Linked DNA regions of Krasilnikovia cinnamomea. The protein of the gene in region 1 interacts with the protein of each later gene in a pairwise test. Links are inferred from orthologs where the notes say so. Each region holds a gene or a part of one and is shown on either strand. Other genes may lie near its edges.

Evidence for each region. The genes of interacting proteins can lie anywhere in the genome.
Region 2: the proteins of secG (region 1) and secA interact in binary tests that used the Escherichia coli proteins (3 or more experiments, as listed by UniProt). The link is inferred for Krasilnikovia cinnamomea from one-to-one orthologs.

Annotation. Positions count from the first base shown.
Region 1 is NZ_SHKY01000001.1:5,367,693-5,375,432, forward strand. The notes cover bases 2,568-5,441. They hold secG (preprotein translocase subunit SecG), read left to right. Parts: upstream 2,568-3,812; coding sequence 3,813-4,070; downstream 4,071-5,441. Other genes in these bases: EV385_RS24550 (phosphoglycerate kinase), read left to right, coding at 2,568-2,925; tpiA (triose-phosphate isomerase), read left to right, coding at 2,928-3,716; EV385_RS24565 (RNA polymerase-binding protein RbpA), read left to right, coding at 4,248-4,589; EV385_RS24570 (flagellar biosynthetic protein FliQ), read left to right, coding at 4,714-4,986; pgl (6-phosphogluconolactonase), read right to left, coding at 5,236-5,441. In the rest of the region: DNA-binding protein WhiA, read left to right, coding at 1-259; gap (type I glyceraldehyde-3-phosphate dehydrogenase), read left to right, coding at 719-1,717; more of EV385_RS24550, read left to right, coding at 1,729-2,567; more of pgl, read right to left, coding at 5,442-6,006; EV385_RS24580 (glucose-6-phosphate dehydrogenase assembly protein OpcA), read right to left, coding at 6,110-7,126; zwf (glucose-6-phosphate dehydrogenase), read right to left, coding at 7,123-7,740. UniProt on the Escherichia coli protein: Subunit of the protein translocation channel SecYEG. Overexpression of some hybrid proteins has been thought to jam the protein secretion apparatus resulting in cell death; while this may be true it also results in FtsH-mediated degradation of SecY.
Region 2 is NZ_SHKY01000001.1:4,409,433-4,416,948, forward strand. Bases 1,906-5,306 are described here. They hold secA (preprotein translocase subunit SecA), read left to right. Parts: upstream 1,906-2,214; coding sequence 2,215-5,106; downstream 5,107-5,306. Other genes in these bases: EV385_RS20035 (GNAT family N-acetyltransferase), read right to left, coding at 1,906-2,054; EV385_RS20045 (Rv3235 family protein), read right to left, coding at 5,228-5,306. Outside these bases: EV385_RS20030 (GNAT family N-acetyltransferase), read right to left, coding at 1-759; more of EV385_RS20035, read right to left, coding at 756-1,905; more of EV385_RS20045, read right to left, coding at 5,307-5,581; EV385_RS20050 (helix-turn-helix domain-containing protein), read right to left, coding at 5,987-6,214; EV385_RS20055 (Lrp/AsnC family transcriptional regulator), read right to left, coding at 6,245-6,724; EV385_RS20060 (rhodanese-like domain-containing protein), read left to right, coding at 6,818-7,252; EV385_RS20065 (DUF6912 family protein), read left to right, coding at 7,394-7,516. UniProt on the Escherichia coli protein: Required for protein export, interacts with the SecYEG preprotein conducting channel.

The DNA of each region.
Region 1 (7,740 bases):
CGCCGCCGCCCGGGTCACCCGAGCCCTGGAGATCCTGGCCGACGAGGCCCCCAACCACCTCACCTCCGCGGGCCGGCTGCGGCTGGAGCACCGGCAGGCGTCGCTGGAGGAACTCGGCGCGCTGGCCGACCCGCCGCTGACCAAGGACGCCATCGCCGGGCGCATCCGCCGGCTGCTGGCGCTGGCCGACAAGCGCGCCCGCGATCTCGGCATCCCGGACACCGAGGCGGCCGTCACCCCGGAGATGATGGCCTGCTGACGCCCGTCGCCCGGTCACGGTGATCACGCCAGCGGCGCCGGACCGGAAGGTACGGCCAGGGGGCCGGCGCACCCGCGGGGTGACGCGGCCCGGCGCGGGCCAGATCCAGTGCGGCCTGTGGTACCACCGCCAACGGGGCGGCCCGTCATGGCAGGTCAGGGCGCCGGGTGAGGTATTCGCGATGCTCGATCACCCGTACGTGGCGTGGCGGGTCGTGGACCTGAAGTAACGGTAAGGTCGCGCCCCGGCGACATGCGCCGTACTTTCCTCCGATAGGGTCTGGGTGACGGCGACGGTGCCGGCAGCAGGGCCGACCGCGCCGTGCCGCCGCCCGTGCGGCGGCGGGGATCCTCCGTAAGGCGCGGCGGCCGGGACCACACAGCCGGCCCGCGAGCAATGGTCGGCACACAGTCCTCCGCCGGTCGCATCGCCGGCGGACCGAAACGAGGAGATCCACCTGTGACCATCCGGGTTGGCATCAACGGCTTCGGCCGTATCGGCCGCAACTTCTTCCGGGCGGTTCTCGCCTCCGGCGCCGACATCGAGATCGTCGGTGTCAACGACCTGACCGACAACGCGACCCTCGCCCACCTGCTCAAGTACGACTCGATCCTCGGCCGCCTGCCGCACGAGGTGAAGGCCACCGCCGACGAGATCACCGTGGGCGGCAAGACGTTCAAGGCGTTCGCGGACCGTGACCCGGCCAACCTGAAGTGGTCGGACGTCGGCGCCGACGTGGTCATCGAGTCGACCGGCTTCTTCACCGACGCCACCAAGGCCAAGGTGCACGCGGACAACGGCGCGAAGAAGGTCATCATCTCGGCGCCCGCCAAGAACGAGGACATCACGATCGTGATGGGCGTCAACGACAACCTCTACGACGCCGCCAAGCACACGGTCATCTCCAACGCCTCCTGCACCACCAACTGCCTGGCCCCGATGGCCAAGGCGCTGCACGACGCGGTCGGGATCGAGAAGGGTCTGATGACCACGATCCACGCGTACACGCAGGACCAGAACCTGCAGGACGGCCCGCACAAGGACCTGCGCCGGGCCCGCGCCGCCGCGCTGAACATCGTCCCCACCTCGACCGGTGCCGCCAAGGCGATCGGCCTGGTCATGCCGGAGCTCAAGGGCAAGCTGGACGGTTTCGCGCTGCGCGTGCCGATCCCGACCGGCTCGGCCACCGACCTGACCTTCACCGCGTCCCGCGAGACCTCGGTGGACGAGGTCAACGCCGCGGTCAAGGCGGCCGCCGAGGGCGCGCTGCGGGGCTACCTCACGTACACCGAGGACCCGATCGTGTCGGCGGACATCGTCACCGACCCGGCGTCGTGCATCTTCGACGCGGGCCTGACCAAGGTGATCGGCAACCAGGTCAAGGTCGTCGGCTGGTACGACAACGAGTGGGGCTACTCGAACCGCCTGGTCGACCTGGTCAAGCTCGTCGGCGCCTGAGGGACGACAGCGTGAAGACTCTCGACGACCTGCTCGGCGAGGGTGTCTCGGGTCGGCGCGTGCTCGTGCGCGCCGACCTGAACGTCCCCTTCGAGAAATCCAACCCGGGCACGATCAGCGACGACGGCCGCATCCGCGCGGTGCTGCCGACCCTGGTCGCGCTGCGCGACGCGGGCGCCCGCGTGGTGGTGTGCTCGCACCTGGGCCGCCCCAAGGGCGCGCCCGACCCCAAGTTCACGCTCGCGCCGGTCGCCGCGCGCCTCGGTGAGCTGCTCGGCTCGGCCGTGGTGTTCGCGTCCGACACGGTCGGCGCGGACGCGCAGGGCAAGGCGGCGGCACTGACCGACGGCCAGGTGCTGCTGCTGGAGAACCTGCGTTTCAACGCGGGCGAGACCAGCAAGGACGACGCCGAGCGCGGCGCGTTCGCCGACCAGCTCGCCGCGCTGGCGGACGCGTACGTCGACGACGCGTTCGGCGCGGTGCACCGCAAGCACGCCTCGGTGTACGACGTGCCCGCCCGGCTGCCGCACTACGCGGGCGGTCTGGTGCTGCGCGAGGTCGAGGTGCTCAAGAAGGTCACCGAGAGCCCGGAGCAGCCGTACGTGGTGGTGCTCGGCGGCTCGAAGGTCTCCGACAAGCTGGCGGTCATCAAGGCGCTGCTGCCCAAGGTCGACAAGCTGCTCGTGGGCGGCGGCATGTGCTTCACGTTCCTCAAGGCCCAGGGCCACGAGGTCGGCAAGTCGCTGCTCGAAGCCGACATGGTGCAGACCTGCGCCGACCTGCTGGAGCAGGCGCAGGGCCGGATCGTGCTGCCGGTTGACTTCGTCGCGGCGACGGAGTTCTCCGCCGACGCCGACCACGTCACCGTGCCCGCCTCGCAGATCCCGGCGGACCGGCTCGGCCTGGACATCGGCCCGGAGTCGGTGGCGCTGTTCGCCGAGGCGATCGGCGGCGCGAAGACGCTGTTCTGGAACGGCCCGATGGGCGTGTTCGAGCTGGCCCCGTTCGCCCCGGGCACCCGCGGGGTGGCCGAGGCCATCACCAAGATCGACGGGTTCTCGGTGGTCGGCGGCGGCGACTCGGCCGCGGCCGTGCGCACCCTCGGCCTGGACGAGACCGCCTTCGGGCACATCTCCACGGGCGGCGGCGCCTCCCTGGAGTACCTGGAGGGCAAGACCCTGCCCGGCGTCGCGGCCCTGGAGAAGTGACCATGACCGAAACCCGTCGGCCGATCATCGCCGGCAACTGGAAGATGAACCTCAACCACCTGGAGGCGATCCTCCTGGTGCAGAAGCTCGCGGCCAGCCTGCCCGAGCGGACCCTCGCCGAGGTCGAGGTCGTCGTGCTGCCGCCGTTCACGGCCCTGCGCAGCGTGCAGACCGCGATCGACGGCGACAAGCTGCAGCTCGGGTACGGCGCGCAGGACGTCTCCGCGCACGCCAGCGGGGCGTACACCGGGGAGATCTCCGGCGGGATGCTGGCGAAGCTGGGCTGCACGTACGTGGTGATCGGGCACTCCGAGCGCCGCCAGTACCACAACGAGGACGACGCCCTGGTCAACGCGAAGATCAAGGCGGCGTTCGCGGCCGAGCTCACGCCGATCTTCTGCGTGGGGGAGGGCCTGGAGATCCGGGAGGCCGGCAACCAGGTGTCGCACGTGCTGGCCCAGGTCGACGCGGGCCTGGACGGGCTCAAGGCCGAGCAGGTCAAGCAGACCGTCATCGCGTACGAGCCGGTGTGGGCCATCGGCACCGGCAAGACCGCCACCCCGGAGGACGCGCAGGAGGTCTGCGGCGCGATCCGGGCCCGGCTGACCGAGCGGCACGGCGCCGAGGTCGGCGAGGCCGTCCGGATCCAGTACGGCGGCTCGGTCAAGGCCAGCAACGCCGCCGCGATCATGGCGCAGCCGGACGTCGACGGCGCGCTCGTCGGCGGCGCCAGCCTGGACGCGGACGAATTCGCGGGGATCTGCCGGTTCTCGGAGCACGTGGGTCGTTAGCGGCGTTCGCGCCCGGCCGTCCCCGGGGCGGCCGGGCGCGGACGTGACCGCTATTGTTGGGGCGCTGCTGCGCCCGTCGAGAGGACGAAACCGACCATGCCGATCGCGTTCACGTACACGTTGATCGTGTTGCTTTTCATCACCAGCATCCTGCTGACCCTGCTGATCCTGCTGCACCGCGGCAAGGGCGGCGGCATGTCGAGCATGTTCGGTGGCGGCGTCACCTCCAGCCTGGCCGGCTCCAGCGTCGCGGAGAAGAACCTCGACCGCTACACCGTGCTGGTGGGCATCGTCTGGTTCGCCTGCATCGTCGGCCTCGGTCTCTGGCTGCGGGTCACCCAGTCCGGCGGCTGAAACGACACGAGTCGGTTACCCGCCGACACTTCTCCCGGTGGCCCGGGAGACGTAGACTCTGCCGCGCGGTCCGGTCTATCCCGGGTCGCGCGGTTCTTTCCTCGGGGTCCCGTAACGGGGGATCTCCCGCCGCTTCGGCGGTGAAGTATGACGCCCCTCGAGACAGGAGTGACATCCGTGTCCAGTGGCAGTGCGATCCGCGGCAGCCGCGTCGGCTCCAGCCCGATGCGCCCGGACGAGCGCAGCGAACCCGCACCCCGGCGCGAGGTCACCTACTGGTGCGCCACGGGCCACCGGGTCGAGGTGCGCTTCGCCGCCGAGGCCCCCTTGCCGGAGACGTGGGACTGCCCCCGCTGCGGGCAGCCCGCCGGCCTGGACCGGCAGAACCCGCCGGGTCGTAGCCGGGTCGAGCCGTACAAGTCGCACCTGGCGTACGTGAAGGAGCGTCGCTCGGACGCCGACGGCGAGGCGATCCTCGCCGAGGCCCTCGCGAAGGTGCGCCAGCGCCGCGGCGAGTGACCGGCGGCGCGTGACCGTTGGCGGCGTCGCGGCACTTGAGGGATCCGGCGGGGCGAACCCAACGGCAACCCGCGTGCGCCCGTTCGGCGCTCTTCGGCCGCGCCCAGCGCCCGAACGGGATGGCATGACCGACACGATGATCGTTGAGCTGGCCATGCAGGCACTGACCATCGCCACCAAGATGTCCGCGCCGATCCTGTTGACCGCGCTGCTGATCGGCTTCGCGATCTCGCTGTTCCAGTCCGTCACCCAGATCCAGGAGGCGACCCTGTCCTTCGTGCCCAAGGCGGCCGGGGTCGGGGTGGCGCTGCTGGTCAGCGGCAACTGGATGCTGCACGAGATGGTCACCTACACGACCCAGCTGTTCGACAAGGTGCCGCAGCTCCTCGCCGCCTGACGGCAGGCGGCCGGGCCGCGCACCGGCCCGTCAGCCTGCTGGCTACCCGGGGCCCGGCGGCACCCACGGCAGTACCAGGTCCGGCAGCAGGCGGAAGCCCTCGACGAACACCCCCGGCCATCACGTCGTCCGTGACGTACAGGCGCAGGCCGTGCCGCTGCGCGAGGCGGCGGGCGACCGTGGACTTGCCCGCGCCACTGCCCCCGCCGATCCAGTACGCGTGCGCCAGCGGCGCCGCGGCCTCCGTGCTCAGCGCAGGCTACGCAGCTTCGACGGGACGTTCGCGGCGGCGGCCCGGTCCAGCAGCCACAACGTACGGTCGGTGCCGGTCGCCCCGGCCGCGGGCAGCTGCTTGGGCCCGGCCCCGCTGATCGCCATGCCGACCGCGGCGGCCTTGTCCGGTCCCGCCGCGACCAGCCACACCTCCTCGGCACTCTGGATCGTCGGCAGGGTCAGCGTGACCCGGGTCGGCGGTGGCTTCGGGCTGTTGTGCACCGGCGCGGTGGTGCCGGTCGCGTGGTACACCGGGTGCTCCGGGAAGATCGACGCCACGTGGCCGTCCTCGCCGACGCCCAGCATGAGCACGTCGAAGTGCGGCAGTTCGGAGCTGCCCGGCTTGGCGGCGGCGGCCAGCTCGCGGGCGTACCGGGCGGCGGCCGCGGCCGCGTCGTCGCCGTCCGGGCCGCCGGCGGCGGGCATCGGGTGCACCCGGGCCGGGTCCAGCGACAGAGCGTCCAGCAGGGCCTCGCGGGCCTGGGTCTCGTTGCGCTCCGGGTCACCGGCGGGCAGGAACCGCTCGTCGCCCCACCACAGGTCGACGTGCGTCCAGTCGATCGCGTCCGCGGCGGGCAGCTCCCGGACCGCGCGCAGCACCTTCGCGGCGACCCGGCCGCCGGTCAGCACGATGCTGGCCCAGCCCCGCTCGGCCTGCGCGTCGATGATCTTCACAACCAGCCGCGCCGCCACGGCCGACGCCAGGATCTCGGCGTCGGGGACGACCACCACAACCGTCTCGCTCATGTTCTCCCTTGTCATGACGAGGTCGTGCGGTACGCCGCACGCCCCCGGTGTTTCGGCACGGACCGGGACACGGCACCGGCCCGGCCACGCTCGCGGCGCCGGGTCAGACGGGCGAACCGCCGGGCCCCGCCATGGCGCCCTCCACGGCCCCGGCCCGCTCGGCGAGCGCCGGATCCTTCCACACGTGCACCCGCATCGCGTGGCGCTGATCGAGGTCGGGGATGCCCGCCATCGCGCCGAGCGCGTCGGCGTAGACCTGGTCGGCGTCGAGCCGCCGCAACTCCTCCGCCAGCTCGTCACCGACGGGACGCTTCGGCAGCGGCATGTACCGGTCCTCCTGGCCGGTACGGCTGAACAGCGCCGTGCCCTCCTCGCGGGTCACGGTCACGCAGTCGCCGTTGGCGCACTGCAACTGCACCGACTGCATCCGCGGCGCCCGGTCGGTGTGCTCCCACTCCGGGTCGATGTGCAGCCGCGACTTGAGCCAGCCGGACATCAGCGCGGCCGTCGGGTCGGTACGCGGCGCCACGATCTTCGCGCCGACGACCTCCTCCTCGGTGGTGTCGAACGCGCCCGCGACCAGGGTGCGCCACAGGGTGATCCGGGTCCAGGTGAGGTCGGTGTCGCCGGGGGCGTAGTCGTGGGCCCGCTGCACCAGCGCGGCCACCGGGTCGGGCGCCTGCTTCGAGTCGGTGATCCGGCGGTCGGCGACCACGCCGAGGAAGTCGTTCGCGATCATCTCGGGTGGCTCGCCGTGCCACCACGTCACCACGGGCACGTCCGGGGCCAGCAGCGGCATGACCACCGACTCGGCGTGCAGGGCGAGCCGGCCGTACATGCGCATGACGACCGCCTCGGCGGGCCCGAGCCGGCCGCCCACGACGATCTCCGCGTCCAGGCGGCTGCGGCCCTCCAGATCCGAGCGGACCACGATGAGCAGGCGGCACGGGTGCGCCGCGGCGGCGATCGTGGCGGCGGCCTCGGCCTCGCGGACCATCTTCTCCTCGACCACGGCCACCAGGGTCAGCGCGAGACCGCTGGCCACCCCGCCCGCGGAGCGGCGTTCGGCGGCGAGGGCCTTGACCACCTCGTTGCCGGTGGTGTCCCACAACCCGATCATGCTCGCCTCCAGGCGCGGCCCTCGCGGGCCAGCATCTCGTCGGACGCCCGGGGGCCCCACTCGCCGGACCGGTACGGCTCCGGGGTGGTCCCGGCCCACGCCGCCTCCAGCGGGTCGATCACCCGCCAGCTCTGCTCCACCTCGGCCGCGTCCGGGAACAGGGTCCGGTCGCCGACCAGGACGTCGAGCACGAGCCGCTCGTACGCCTCGGGGCTGGACTCGGTGAACGCCTCGCCGTACTGGAAGTCCATCGCGATGTCGCGGACCTCCATCGTGGTGCCCGGCACCTTGGAACCGAACTTCAGCACCACGCCCTCGTCGGGCTGGACCCGGATGACGAGCTGGTTGTTGCCCAGCATCTCCACGTCGGCGGGGTTGAACGGCAGGTGCGGCGCCTTCTTGAACAGGATCGCGATCTCGGTCACCCGGCGCGGCATCCGCTTACCGACCCGGACGAAGAACGGCACCCCGGCCCAGCGGCGGTTCTGGATGCCCAGCCGCACGGCCACATAGGTCTCCGTGGTGGAGTCGGGGGGTACGCCCTTCTCCTCCAGGTAGCCGACGGCGCGCTCGCCGGCCACCCAGCCGGGCAGGTACTGGCCGCGTACGGAACC
Region 2 (7,516 bases), 960 kb from region 1 along the record:
GCGGTCGCCGTTGAGCCAGTGCGCCGCCGCCCACGCGCACCGGCGGCGGATCTCCTCCGCGTCCGGGGGCACCGGTGGCACGATCGTGGCCACCACGTCCGGCACCGTGTGCAGTTCGGTGTAGAAGGCGATGTCGTCGCCGGTCAACGGGCGCAGCGTGACCACCCCGTCGGTGAGTTCCCCGCCGGGCAGGTCCGGCAGCAGCCGCGGCGTCGGGCCCGGCGGATCGCCGGCCAGCCGACCGTACGCCAGCAGGTCGTCGCGGTCGCCGTCACGGCGGGGCACGGCACCACGGCGTACGCCCTCGCGGCGGAACCCGGTCGCCAGCGCCACCCGCTGGCTGGCCGCGTTCTCCCAGTGGGTGAGCACCTCCAGCCGCGCCACGCCGGCGGCGAAGGCGTGGTCCGTCAGCGCCCGCACCGCCGCGGTCGCCACCCCACGGCCACGGGCGCCGGGCGACACCCAGTAGCCCAGCTCGGCCTGCCGCCGGGCGGCCACCACCCGTTCCAGTCCCACGCCGCCGAGCACCCGGTCCGTGGCCGGGTCGGTGATCGCGTACGCGCAGCCGCCCAGCGCGAACGCCTCCGGCACCGCCTCGCGCAGGAAGAACTCGCCGTGCTGGCGTTCGAAGGGCGCCGGCAGCGAGGGCATGAAACGCTGGGTGAGCGGGTCCGCGTAGCCCGCCACCACCGCGTCGAGGTCGTCCGGGCGGTAGATCCGCAGCCGTACGCCATCCCCCTCGATCGTCGGTACGATCATGCGGCGCCTTCCTTCCGCGTCGTCTCCTCCGGCAGCAGTGCCGCGACCCAGCAGTCGCGGCGGCCATCATCGCGGCCCAGCCCCGCCCTGGCTATTCCCTCGATGGTGAACCCCGCCCTCTCGGCGACCCGCCGGGAACCAGGGTTTGCCACCTCGGCGCGCCATTCGAGGCGGCGCAGCCCGAGCGCGGCGAAACCCCACGCGGAGATGGCGCGCAGGGCTTCGGTGGCGTAACCGCGGCCGCGGACCTGCGGCGCGATGACGCAGCCGATCTCCCCGACGGCCGGGTCGGTGGGGCGCACCCGGACGTCGATCGAGCCGACGCAGGCGTCGTCGCGGTCCGCGACGACGAAGACCGCCTCCTCGCCGCGCGCCCACAGCGCCGGCACCTCCGCACGCACGTACGCGGCAAGCCGCGCCTCCGCCGACGGGCTCCCGACGGGCCGCGTCTCCACTACCGGGCTCTCCACGGGCCGCGCCTGCGCCACCAGGCCTTCGATCGGCCGGGCCCCCGGTAGCGGGCGCTCGGCGGGCCAGGCCCGCGCCGGCGGGTCGTCGGTGGGTTGCGCCGGCCGGTATGGGCCGCCGAACCAGCGGACCGACTCGGGGTCGGCCAGCGCCCGGGCCAGCCCGGGCAGGTCCCGCTCGGCCGGCCGGCGCAGCGTGACCGGACCGGCCGGCAGGGTGGGCGGCGGGCGGCCGAACGTGTACGCCGTGCGCCGCACCCAGTCCGCGACCTCCCAGCCGGGCGGGGTGAGCTGCCCCGGCAGCAGCCAGCCGAACCACTCGTCGACCCGGGCGCCGTCGCGCGGGCGCCGGTGTGCCGGGACGACACCCGCCACGGTGAACCCGAGCCGCAGGCCGGTCAGCCGGGAGGCGTGGTTGCCCACCGCGGCGCGCCAGTCGACGCGGGCCAGCCCGAGCCGGTGAAAACCGAACTCCAGCAGCACCCGACCGGCCCGCTCGGTGATCCGGCGCCCGCGCGCCCACGGTGCCGACCAGTAGCCGATCTCCGCGCTGCCGGCCCGCTCGTCGACGCCGTGCAGGGCCACCGAGCCGAGCAGCTCACCGGTCGCGGCGGCGGTGACCGCGCCGCCGTACGTCGTACCGTCCGCCAGCCCCGCGCTGGCGGCGTCGATGAACTCCCGCGCGTCAGACAGCGTGTACGGCACCGGCGAGCTGTTCGCCCAGCGGGAGATCTCAGCGTCGTCGCGGGCCCGGACCAGCTCCCCGGCGTCCGCGCGGCGGAACCCGCGCACCACCAGCTCGCCGGCGCGCAGCTCGAACGGGGCCACCCGGCCATCCTGCCGGACTCGCCGGGCGCCGGTGTGCGCTGTCAGCGAACGACCGGCCGTGTTTCGCCATGTTTGCACGGTTAACGGGAGGCTCGGGTCACAGACCGCTCGCCGAGGTGCCTACGATGGGGGCGCAGACTGGTCTAGGGAGAGTTGGCCCGTGTCGATATTGGAAAAGGTCCTCCGTGCCGGTGAAGGACGCATGGTGCGCCGGCTCAAGGCGATCGCGGACGCCGTCAACTCGATCGAGGACGACTACGTCGACCTGACCGATGATGAGCTGCGCGACCTGACGGAGCAGTTCAAGCAGCGCTACGCCGACGGGGAGTCGCTGGACTCGCTGCTGCCCGAGGCGTTCGCGACGGCCCGGGAGGGTGCCCGCCGGGTGCTCGGTCAGCGGGCGTACGACGTCCAGATCATGGGTGCGGCCGCCCTGCACTTCGGCAACATCCCGGAGATGAAGACCGGCGAGGGCAAGACCCTGACCGGCGTCTTCCCGGCGTATCTGAACGCGCTGTCCGGCAAGGGCGTGCACATCATCACGGTGAACGACTACCTGGCGCAGCGCGACGCCGAGTGGGTGGGCCGGGTGCACGTGTTCCTCGGGCTGACGGTCGGCGTGATCCTGCCGAACCGGCCCGCCGCCGAGCACCGTGCCGCATACCAGTGCGACATCACGTACGGGACGAACAACGAGTTCGGCTTCGACTACCTGCGCGACAACATGGCGTGGTCGCGGGACGAACTGGTGCAGCGGGGTCACAACTTCGCGATCGTCGACGAGGTGGACTCCATCCTCATCGACGAGGCCCGGACCCCGCTGATCATCTCCGGCCCGGCCGAGCACTCCGCCCGGTGGTACGGCGAGTTCGCCTCGATCGTCAAGCGCCTGGAGAAGGGCACGGAAGGGTCGGGCGACTACGAGGTCGACCACGCCAAGCGGACGGTCGCGATCTCGGAGCGCGGCGTCGCCCGGGTCGAGGACCGCCTCGGCATCGACAACCTGTACGAGTCGGTGAACACCCCGCTGGTCGGCTACCTCAACAACGCGATCAAGGCCAAGGAGCTCTACAAGCGCGACAAGGACTACATCGTCACCCAAGAGGGCGAGGTCCTGATCGTCGACGAGTTCACCGGCCGCATCCTGCACGGTCGCCGCTACAACGAGGGCATGCACCAGGCCATCGAGGCCAAGGAGGGCGTCGAGGTCAAGCAGGAGAACCAGACGCTGGCCACGATCACGCTGCAGAACTACTTCCGCCTCTACGACAAGCTGGGCGGCATGACCGGTACGGCGCAGACCGAGGCCGGCGAGTTCAACAAGGTCTACAAGGTCGGCGTCGTGACCATCCCGACGCACCGCCCGATGGTCCGCATCGACCACCCGGACGTCATCTACAAGACCGAGAAGGCCAAGTTCACCGCGGTCGTCGAGGACATCGCCGAGCGGCACGGCACCGGCCAGCCGGTGCTCGTGGGCACGGTGTCGGTGGAGAACTCCGAGATCCTGTCGCAGTTGCTGCGCCGCCGCGGCATCCCGCACAGCGTGCTGAACGCGAAGTTCCACGCCCAGGAGGCGACGATCATCGCCCAGGCGGGCCGCAAGGGCGCGGTCACGGTCGCCACCAACATGGCCGGTCGCGGCACGGACATCCTGCTCGGCGGCAACCCCGAGTTCCTGGCCTCCTCCGAGCTGCACCAGCGCGGCCTGGACCCGGTGGAGAGCCCCGAGGAGTACGCCAAGGCGCTCGAAGAGGTCATGCCCGCCTGGAAGGAGGCGTGCGAGGCGGAGGCCGCCGAGGTGCAGGCCGCAGGCGGCCTGTACGTGCTGGGCACGGAGCGGCACGACTCCCGGCGCATCGACAACCAGCTGCGCGGCCGCTCCGGCCGTCAGGGCGACCCCGGCGAGTCCCGGTTCTACCTGTCCTTGCAGGACGACCTCATGAAGCGGTTCCGGGCCGGTGCGGTCGAGGCCGTGATGGAGCGGTTCAACATCCCCGAGGACGTGCCCATCGAGTCGAAGATGGTCACCCGGCAGATCCGCAGCGCGCAGACCCAGATCGAGGCGCAGAACGCGGAGATCCGCAAGAACGTCCTCAAGTACGACGAGGTGCTCAACAAGCAGCGCCAGGTCATCTACGCGGAGCGCCTGCGGGTGCTCAACGGCGAGGACATGCACGACCAGGCCCGGCACATGATCGACGACGTGGTCTCCGACTACGTCACCGCCGCCACCGCCGACGGGTACGCCGAGGACTGGGACCTCGACCAGCTGTGGACGAACCTCAAGCGGCTCTACCCGGTCGGCGTCACGATCGACAACCTCGTCGAGGAGTCCGGCGGTGAACGCCACACCCTCGACCAGGAGTTCCTCATCGCGCAGCTCAAGCAGGACGCGCAGCGCGCGTACGACGCGCGGGAGGAGGAGCTGGGTCCGGAGGCGGTGCGTGAGCTGGAGCGCCAGGTGCTCCTGGCGGTGATCGACCGCAAGTGGCGCGAGCACCTGTACGAGATGGACTACCTGCAGGAGGGCATCAGCCTGCGGGCGTACGCCCAGCGCGACCCGGTTGTCGAGTACCAGCGCGAGGGTTTCGACATGTTCGCGCAGATGATGGACGGCATCAAGGAGGAGGCGGTCGGCTTCCTGTTCAACCTGGAGGTTCAGGTCGAGGAGCAGCCGACGGTCACCGTGGACCCGAGCCAGGCCGTCCCGCTGCCGGCCAGCGCCGCCGCCGGGGGCGACGGGCAGGTCGAGGTACGGGCCAAGGGCCTCGGTGGGGGCAACCGCCCGCAGCACCTGCAGTACACCTCGCCGGCCATCGACGGGGAGGCCGGTGCCGGGACTCCGGTGGTGCAGGAGGAGGGCGCGCCGGCCCTCGGCATCGGCGGCTCGCCCGTGCCCGCCAGCCCCGCGCACACCGCGGCCGCCCGCAGCGCCCGCAGTAGCGCGGGTCAGGCCCAGGCCAGCAGTGGCCCGTCGCGCAACGCGCCCTGCTACTGCGGCTCGGGCAAGAAGTACAAGCGCTGCCACGGCGCCCCCGGCGCTGTCTGACCGCTCGCATCTTCGACGGCCCGCGGGGAATCCCGCGGGCCGTCGCCGTTGTCGGCGGCCTGCCTGGCTCGGGTGGCGGCGAGCGGGCACCGGTCCACCACGACCGCCGGAACCGTCGATCTCAGACCAACTGCAGGGTCGTTGTCAGCCAGGACTGGTCGTGCAGCTCGAGGCGGAGCGCCAGTGCCCACGTCCGGCCGCCCGTGACGAGTAGGACCGTCGCCTCCACGGCGCCGGGCCGGGGCTCGCACAGGCGCAGCCGCAGCACCGCCGCCGGGGCGGCGCCGCGCCCGTGCCGATCGGTGGCGCGGCGCGAGCCGGCCCGGCGCAGCTCCGCCACCCGGTGTACCCCGGTCACCGCCTGCGCGACCACGCGGGCCGCCTGCGCCGGAAGCGTCAGGCGGCGCAGGTGCGCGGCCGGACGGTACCCGTTGAGCACCTCGACGAACGCGCTCACGAACCGGTGCACCGCCACCCGCGCCTCCCCGGATACCCCACCCGGCGTCGTTCTCGCCGCCCCGACGCCCGCCACGGCGGGTGCCGCACCGGCGCCCCTCGCTGCCGCGGGTGCCGCACCGTCGAGCGGGGCGGGCGCCGGGGATCCGGGCCACCGGAACGCTGGCTGGTGGGCCGGTGCCCACACGGACGGATCCAGTTCGTCGTCGAAGGGGGGATCGCATTGCGGCACGGGGCGGATCCGGATCGGCGGCCTGGGCCCCCGTGGTGCCACTTCGACCGTCGTCACACCGCACCATCCATCCCGTTGGTTGGAGGCGTTTCTCTGCGTTTGCTTTCGTTTGCCTCCGGTCACCGAGTGTGCCGAACCCCATGCGTACCCGTCAATGCCCAATGTGGAGCGGTGGGATCCGTGGTGGGGAGGTCAGTCGGAGTCGCGCTCGATCAGGGGGTTCTGCTGCACCCAGTCGGCGGTCTCGGAGTACTTGCGCTGGATGTACTCCTCCAGCTTCGCGCGTTCGACGCGCCACTGACCCCGCCCGCCGACCTTGATCGCGGGCAGTTCGCCGCTGCGGACCATGTGATAGACCTGCGAGTCCGTGACGTTGAGTTCGGTGGCCACGTCGGACAGCAGTAGAAACCTGGCCTCCACGCGCCTCTCCCGGCTCGACGACGATGGGCCTCAGTCTGCCACCGGTGCGGCGGCGGCGGTCGGGCCGGTGACCGCGCGGTCCGGCAGCGGGCTGGAGTACACGACGCTCGTGGTGACCGAGCCGAGCCCGGCGATCCGCCCGGTGACCTCCTCCAGGTGCCGCATCGACCGGGCCAGGACCTTGAGGACGAAGCAGTCCTCCCCGGTGACGTGGTGCGCCTCGACGATCTGCGGGGTGCTGTCCAGCAGCGCGTGGAACGGCCGGTAGTTGCCCGTGGGATACCGCAGCCGGACCAGCGCCATGATCGTCAAGCCGACCCGGGCCGGATCGACGGCCGCCCGGTAGCCGGTGATCACCCCGGTCTCCTCCAGGCGGCGGACCCGCTCGGCCACCGCGCTGGGTGACATCGCCACGATCCGGGCCAGGTCGGCGTAGCTGGCCCGCCCATCCGCCTGCAACGCTTCGACGATCCGCCAGTCGGTGCGATCCAGTGTTGATTCCACGGCCATCAGGCCATAGTACCGGTGAAGCAACGGCGGATCGCCGACCGGGCCGTTGGTCGGTAGTGCCGGCCGGCCCTTCCCATCCGTACCGTTTTGGCCATGATTCTCGAACCGCAACGCGCCGCCGCCCTGTTCGCCGAGCGCCTCGCCACCCAGACCGACGCGTCCGACGTGCACGCCGCCCTGGCCTCGGGCGAACCCGGATTCGTCCTGCTCGACGCCCGCGCGCTGGACGCCTGGAACCAGGGCCACATCCCCGGCGCGCGGCACCTGCCGCACGCCGAGATCCCCGCCCGCGCCGCCGACCTGCTGGACCCGGCCGTGCCGGTGGTCACCTACTGCTGGGGGCCGGGCTGCAACGGCGCCACCCGGGCTGCCCTCGCCCTGTCGCTGCTCGGGTACACCGCCCGCGAGATGATCGGCGGCGTCGAGTACTGGGCCCGGGAGGGCTTCCCGCTGCGTGGCGCCGACGGCGACGCCACCCGCCCGGCGGACTCGCTGGTCGCCCCGGTGGGGTCGAGCTGTGCATGTTGATCGGCCACGATCGTGACACGCGTGGTGGGTTGGACTTCCGCCGTGGCCCTCGACGGTGTACTACAGGGACGGTCCAACCACAGGGGGAGAAGAGTGCCGATCACCGATCTGGTCCGGGTGTACGTCCCGGCGACCGTGCCGATGCTGGCCGCCCTGCGCGCGTCGGGCCGGCTCGGCGACGGCCCGATGGTCGCGCACGCGGTCACCCCGGCGCTGCGCGAGTGGTACGCCGAGGGTGACGAGGAGGAGCTGGAGTACGTGGCG